DNA from 3 places in the Lysinibacillus sp. NPDC059133 genome. Region 3 is predicted to be linked to each of the others. Evidence: predicted binding sites of a transcription regulator. Region 3 holds the regulator's gene; each other region holds the start of a gene.

Region 1 (2,275 bases), on a different contig from region 3:
GAAAGAAGAGTCAAAGCGACGGAAAGAAAAGCCGAGGTGACGGAAAGAAGAGCCAAAGCGACGGAAAGAAGAGCCGCAACGACGGAAAGAAAGGGCAAAGCGACGGAAAGAAAGTGCCGCGACGGAAAGAAGAGCCGAAGCGACGGAAAGAAAGGGCAAAGCGACGGAAAGAAAGTGCCGCGACGGAAAGAAAAGCCGAAGCGACGGAAAGAAAGTGCCGTGACGGAAAGAAAAGTCAAAGCGACGGAAAGAAGAGCCGAAGCGACGGAAAGACAAGCCGAGGTGACGGAAAGAAAAGTCGAAGCGACGGAAAGAAAAGTCGAAGCGACGGAAAGAAAGGTCAAAGTTGTGGATAGAAGAGTTGAAATGGTGGATAGGCCCATCAAAGCAAACAAAAAAAGACATCTCAGAAATAAATCTGGGATGCCTTTAATTTATTATTTACGTTCCATGATTTGGTCGATTAAGCCGTATTCTTTTGCACGCTCTGCAGTCATGAAGTTATCGCGGTCTGTATCTCTTGCAATGACTTCAAGTGGTTGACCTGTGCGCTCCGATAAAATACCGTTTAATTTTTCACGTAAGAATAAAATACGTTTTGCAGCGATTTCGATTTCAGTTGCCTGACCTTGTGCACCGCCAAGAGGTTGGTGAATCATTACTTCAGCATTCGGTAATGCGAAACGTTTACCAGGTTCACCAGCAGCAAGTAGGAAAGCGCCCATAGATGCTGCCATACCAATACAAATTGTTTGTACTTGTGGCTTGATAATTTGCATTGTGTCATAAATTGCCATACCAGCAGTGATTGATCCGCCTGGTGAGTTAATATAAAGAAAGATATCTTTATCTGGATCTTCTGCTTGTAGGAATAGAAGTTGAGCAACAATTGAGTTAGCAACGTTGTCGTCAATTGCACTTCCTAAAAGGATAATACGGTCTTTTAGTAGTCGTGAATAGATGTCATACGCACGTTCGCCACGACTTGTTTGTTCAATAACTGTAGGAATTAAATTCATGTTAAATCCTCCTTAAAAAACTAAATTCGAATACTTTTGCTGAAAACTTCCATTGTATTTCAGCTGTATACTTATCATACACATTATAGTCAGGGAAGGTCAAATATTAACCCTGTTAAAGTGAAATAAATTAAAAAAATTCGCCTTGGCTTAATTGTTACTGTCGCTTCGCTTTCGCACAGAAAACATTTGTTGCTGTCGCTTCGCTTTCGCGCAGGTAAACAATGCGTCAAGATTTTGAATTGTGCCCGCACAAAAATTCCTTTCTAATGCGTGACATACGCTGTAGGCTGTATTTTCAATTAATAGGTATTTTGACACTAACTGAATGAAAATAAAAAAAGTTTAAATGTTTTACATTCTATAGTTGAATTATGAGCAATACGTTTGTATAATTGATAAGGTCATAAGTTAAAGTACAGTACACTATTTTGTCAGGTATGCTTCCAATGAGGATTATCTACATCTTGCTTTTCGTAAAGCCTAGTGGGTACTTTTTTTTGTGTTCAATTGCCCTCGTGGTGTAATGGATAACACGTAAGATTCCGGTTCTTGCACTGGGGGTTCGATTCCCTCCGAGGGCGCCATTTTACTGATTTTGATATACTTTTATAACCCAAATTCTCCTAATAAGTAGTTTAGCAGCCTGCTTAGTGGGGAAAAGAGAGGGTAAATAATGGGAATGTTGCCTAATAGGCATTATTCCCGCATTTGTTCCTTTCAAACCTTCAAAAAAGCAACAACTCCAAATTATTTTTTAGTGAACATACTGTACGTGAAGACTAGTTATACTAGTCGAAAGAAAGAATCCTATCTGAGGGGATTCTTTTTTTTTTGCATCAAACATGAATGTTTGGTGATATTTTCATTTATTTAGTCTGTTTTTTGAAGACGAAGGTATAACCATGATCGTGGTAACACATGAAATGGGCTTTGCCTGTGAAGTTGTAGATCGTGTTGTCTTTCGTGGATGGTGGTATATGGTCGAAGAAGGACCGCCGAGAGATATCTTTGGTAATCCGCAAAACCCGAAAAGCTTTATAGCTCATTAAACAAAAGCAGCCCCTCTGTGATAATGCACCACAAAGGGGACTGCTTTTGTTTTTTTATAATTAATGAAGGGGGTTTGTTGTAGTGCCGTATGCATTAAGCATTGTATGCATATCTTGTTGAGAAAACTGAGGTACTTGATAGTAGCCATGCATATTTTGGTAAATAGATAATTCGTATGCCATTTCAATACAGTTGGGAATACT
Region 2 (2,275 bases), on a different contig from region 3:
TAATTCCTCGCTGAGTTGCTCTAGACGCTTTTTACTTGCCTCGTCTTTTTCCTTACGCAACGCTTGCTCCTCAATTTCGAGCTGCATAATACGGCGCGTTACTGCATCCAATTCCTGTGGCATGGAATCAATTTCTGTTCGAATCATCGCACATGCTTCATCGATTAAATCGATGGCCTTATCTGGCAGGAAACGCTCTGTAATATAGCGATTAGAAAGCTCCGCTGCCGCTACGATTGCACGGTCATGAATACGTACTGCATGATGTAACTCAAAACGCTCTTTCAAGCCTCGTAAAATGGAAACTGTATCTTCAATAGATGGCTCTCGTACAAGCACCTGCTGGAAACGGCGCTCTAAAGCAGGATCTTTTTCAATATACATACGGTATTCATCTAATGTTGTAGCCCCGATACAATGTAACTCACCTCGTGCAAGCATTGGCTTTAGCATATTTCCCGTGTCCATTGCACCATCCATTTTACCTGCGCCAACAATTGTATGGATTTCATCGATAAATAAAATAATGCGCCCCTCTGATTCTTTTACTTCTTTTAATACACCTTTTAAGCGCTCTTCAAATTGACCACGATAACTAGCACCTGCTATTAAGGCACTCATATCCAACTCATACAGTATGCAATCCTTTAACCCTTCAGGAACATCGCCCTTTACTATACGTTGGGCTAATCCTTCTACAATAGCAGTTTTACCAACCCCCGGCTCACCTATTAAGACAGGGTTATTTTTCGTTTTGCGTGTTAAAATGCGAATGACATTACGAATTTCTTCATCACGGCCGATAACCGGGTCCATTTTACCATTTTTTACTTCTTCAATTAAATTACGTCCAAATTGCTCTAATGGTTTTTTGTCATTTGTTTGTTGAAATTGCATATTTAGCACTCCTTTTCAATAATGTTAAGCGGAATCCCGTTTGCCATTCTATTTCATAAAAAATGTTTGACCTTTTTTGACTAACTTTATTTTACAACACTCGACAAACCATAGCAAAGAATTAGCCCTAAAATTTCTTCACTTATAACTGGAAAATTACGTTATAATAAAAGTATATTTCTTATATTTAGTAAATTACTCACCTTATTTTGTAATAATTAAACAATTTTTATGAAAAAAGAAAGAGATGTGTTGAAGATATGACTATTATGGATAATATACAAAAGAAATTTCACGATCTTTTTCAAAAGCACGGTGTTTTTATTAAAGTAAATAAGGATAGTAAAATCTTTTTAGAGGGCGAACGTGCGAAAGAAATTTATTATATAAAAACAGGAACTATCTCGATTAGTCAGGAAACGGAGAATGGGAAGGAATTAACCATTCGTATTTGTGGTCCAGATAGTATCATTGGAGAAGGCTCATTATTTTGTAACCTTACGTATAATTCGATGACCGCTAAAGTATTAGAGCCCTCCAGCTTATATGTTCTAAGCCGTGAATCATTGGAACTTTTACTAGTGGAACAACCTATTTTAATGGTGGAATATATGAAGTGGTTGCAAACAGAAAATTTAAAGCATCAAAGTCGTTTGCGTGATTTGATTTTAAATGGGAAAAAGGGCGCTTTATTTTCAACGCTTATCCGCCTTTCGAATACTTATGGGAAGCCTTTAGAAAATGACACTATATATATTGACTTCCCGTTAACAAATACAGAGATCGCTAATTTATGTGCGACGAGTCGAGAGATGATTAATCGCATGCTGAATGACTTAAAGAAGCACAATATTATATCTTTCGAAAAAGGTTATATAACCATTCACGATCTACAATTTTTAAAGGATGAAATCGCCTGTGAGAATTGTCCGTTACAAATATGTCGTATTGATTAATAGCAACATGCAAAATCCCCGCTTATGAGTTATAAGCGGGGATTTTGTGTTCTATTATGTAAATAAATAAAGTAAGACTCTTCTGCAAAGCAAGGGGTTGATTTCCGTTCCGGCTGGGCGCTTTGTTGCTGCCGCTACGTTAGCACTACGCTTTCGCACAGAGCAAAGCTTCCTGGGGGCGTCCGATGAGCCGCTTCGCTGCGCTGCAGGGTCTCGGGCCAACACGATGTTGGTCACGAAGGCGTTATCACAGGACGTGATGCTTTTAGCCTTCGTTCCTCTATTGCTGATCCCCGAGGAGTCGCCCAGCCTCCACTCCAATCAACCACTTCACATAGCGTGTATCTTCTTGCATGTTACTAAAATTCATAGTGATACAACAAAAAACTTTAGCAACAATGTTTTGTCTGTGCGAAAGCGAA
Region 3 (2,275 bases):
ATTACCGCTTCCGGAACCAATTACTAAAAATTCAGCGTTCTCAGGTAATGCAGATTGATAAAAGGTTTGTGTTAAACGCAGCATTGCATCGTAGCTTGGTAGCGTACGACGAATACCTTTTTCATATTCATTTGCAAGTGTGTTATTAAATTCCATCAAGTATCACATGCCTTTCAAAAAAAATTTAATAAAGCCAATTCATATTTGAAACTATTTGAGGGGTAGTTCCGTAAAAAGTAGTACATAAACTAAAAAATTATATGGAAGGGTTGATATAAATGGAAACAAAATGGTCTAAGGTAATCATACACGCAAGTGCATTTTTTGCGCCATGGTTAGTACCTATTATATTTTTCTTAATTGGCTCGGATGAAGAGGTAAAGAGTGTTTCTGTGCAAGCTTTATTATTCCAAATTGTCATTGGAGCATTACTTACAATTTCGGGTATTTTAAGCTTCCTGCTCATTGGTATACCGTTCGTGATTGCTTTCGGCATTATGTATGTTATCGTACCAATTATCGGTATTGTGAAGGCTTTATCTGATGAGCCTTGGCGTTATCCAATTGTTGGTCGCTGGGTATAATTTTTATAGACGCAAGTATATGCTAGTTGCATATGCTTGCGTTTTTTCTTTTGCCGATAAGGGTATCTTATAGTTAAAACATTCGGTGGATTTTTTCTGTGTGCGAAATAATTGCAATTATTTTCAAGCGTTTTGTATAATATACTCAAAGAAAGTCAAAGATAGTCAAAGTCAGTGTAGTAAGCGAGGTGTATTCCTAAAATGCGTAATATATCAGACATCATAGAAGGCTACTTAAAGCAAGTACTTGAATTAGGTGGAGAAGGGCATGTTGAAATAAAACGTAGTGAAATCGCAGATAAATTTCAGTGCGTGCCCTCACAAATAAATTATGTAATTAATACAAGATTTACTGCCGAACGAGGTTACCTTGTTGAAAGCAAACGTGGTGGTGGTGGATACATTCGAATTTTACGTGTCCGCGCGAATTCACAAATTGATCTAATCGATGATGTCCTCAGGCAAATAGAAGGTGGGGCATCGCAAACAATGGCAGAAGATTTAGTTTATCGACTAATTGATGAGCAGGTAATTTCAAGGCGAGAAGCGAAAATAATATTAGCAGCAGTTGATCGTTCAACTATTGATTTGCAACTCCCGTTACGGGATCATATTCGAGCAAAAATTTTACGAGCGATGCTAACAACGATTAAATATGAACAGCAAAAATAAAAGAGGTGATGGAAATGATATGCGAACATTGTCAGCAGCGTAATGCGACAGTTACCGTAACACAAGTTCAAAGTGGTCAAAAGGTGGAGCACCATTATTGTGACGTCTGCGCCTCGCAGTTCCATCCATTTCATGCTGAATTTAAGCAAGAGCCAATATCTATTCAACAGCTATTATCTAATTGGTTTGGCTCACCTTCATGGCAGCAACAAAAAGTGGGTGAAAAACAGCAGGCACCACCACAACCGCAAACATGTCCACAATGTGGATTTACGTATAAACAGTTTTTAAAAGAAGGCAAATTTGGATGCCCTAGCTGCTATGACACCTTTAGCGAGCACTTACCGAAACTCTTTAACCGCATACAGGCTGGGCCTCAACATATAGGGAAAATGCCCGGTGCTCGAAGCAATGTTTATGTCATCAAAAAGCAAATTGAGGATATTCGTAAACGTATGAAGCTTGCTGTAGATAAAGAACAATTTGAAGAGGCAGCTAAGCTTCGCGATGAAGCGAAGGAACTTGAGAAGCAGGTACAATTTGAAGGTGGTGATGTGTCGTGATGATTGAATCGTTTTTAGAGCGTGCTACACCAATATGGATGAGTGTGGAGGACGATTATTCAGATATTGTCATTAGTACACGCATTCGCCTTGCTCGAAATTTAGATGGTTATCGTTTTCCATTAGCTTTTACAGAGGATGAAGCATTACATGTAGAACAGGCAGTTACACATGCAATAAAGGACAGTACAGAACTTCAAGAAAATTATTCATATTTTGCTATTAAGGATTTAACGCCTTTACAACGTCAAATACTTGTAGAAAAACATTTAATTAGTCCTCAGCTTGCAAAAAAAGAGCAAGTTGGCTCCATGCTCTTATCTGATGACGAATCAATTAGCATTATGGTGAACGAAGAAGACCATTTACGCATTCAATGTATGACAGCGAGTTTTCAACTTCAACAGGCATACGAGCAGGCCAATAAAATTGATCGTACCTTAGAGAAAGCTTTGC

The links. The regulator CtsR, encoded in region 3, represses protease genes until heat stress. The targets are predictions, from matches to a motif close to ATGGTCAATAAAGGTCAAACA.
Region 1: clpP (ATP-dependent Clp endopeptidase proteolytic subunit ClpP) is a predicted target of CtsR. The motif match lies at 1,105-1,125, and genes of this name have one in related genera.
Region 2: ACFXN8_RS08455 (ATP-dependent Clp protease ATP-binding subunit) is a predicted target of CtsR. The motif match lies at 961-981, and genes of this name have one in related genera.

What each region holds. Positions count from the first base shown of each region.
Region 1 covers NZ_JBHZDH010000009.1:121,133-123,407, forward strand. The annotation lists gene ACFXN8_RS07540 (hypothetical protein) at 1-405, opposite strand, end outside; gene clpP (ATP-dependent Clp endopeptidase proteolytic subunit ClpP) at 438-1,019, opposite strand; tRNA gene ACFXN8_RS07550 (tRNA-Arg) at 1,532-1,606, shown strand; partial or broken gene ACFXN8_RS07555 (peptide ABC transporter ATP-binding protein) at 1,913-2,071, shown strand; gene ACFXN8_RS07560 (spore coat protein) at 2,132-2,275, opposite strand, start outside.
Region 2 covers NZ_JBHZDH010000011.1:60,525-62,799, forward strand. The annotation lists gene ACFXN8_RS08455 (ATP-dependent Clp protease ATP-binding subunit) at 1-897, opposite strand, end outside; gene ACFXN8_RS08460 (Crp/Fnr family transcriptional regulator) at 1,167-1,853, shown strand.
Region 3 covers NZ_JBHZDH010000048.1:11,768-14,042, forward strand. The annotation lists gene ACFXN8_RS20180 (class I SAM-dependent methyltransferase) at 1-156, opposite strand, end outside; gene ACFXN8_RS20185 (magnetosome magnetite crystal formation protein family) at 279-584, shown strand; gene ACFXN8_RS20190 (CtsR family transcriptional regulator) at 786-1,256, shown strand; gene ACFXN8_RS20195 (UvrB/UvrC motif-containing protein) at 1,271-1,819, shown strand; gene mcsB (protein-arginine kinase McsB) at 1,816-2,275, shown strand, end outside.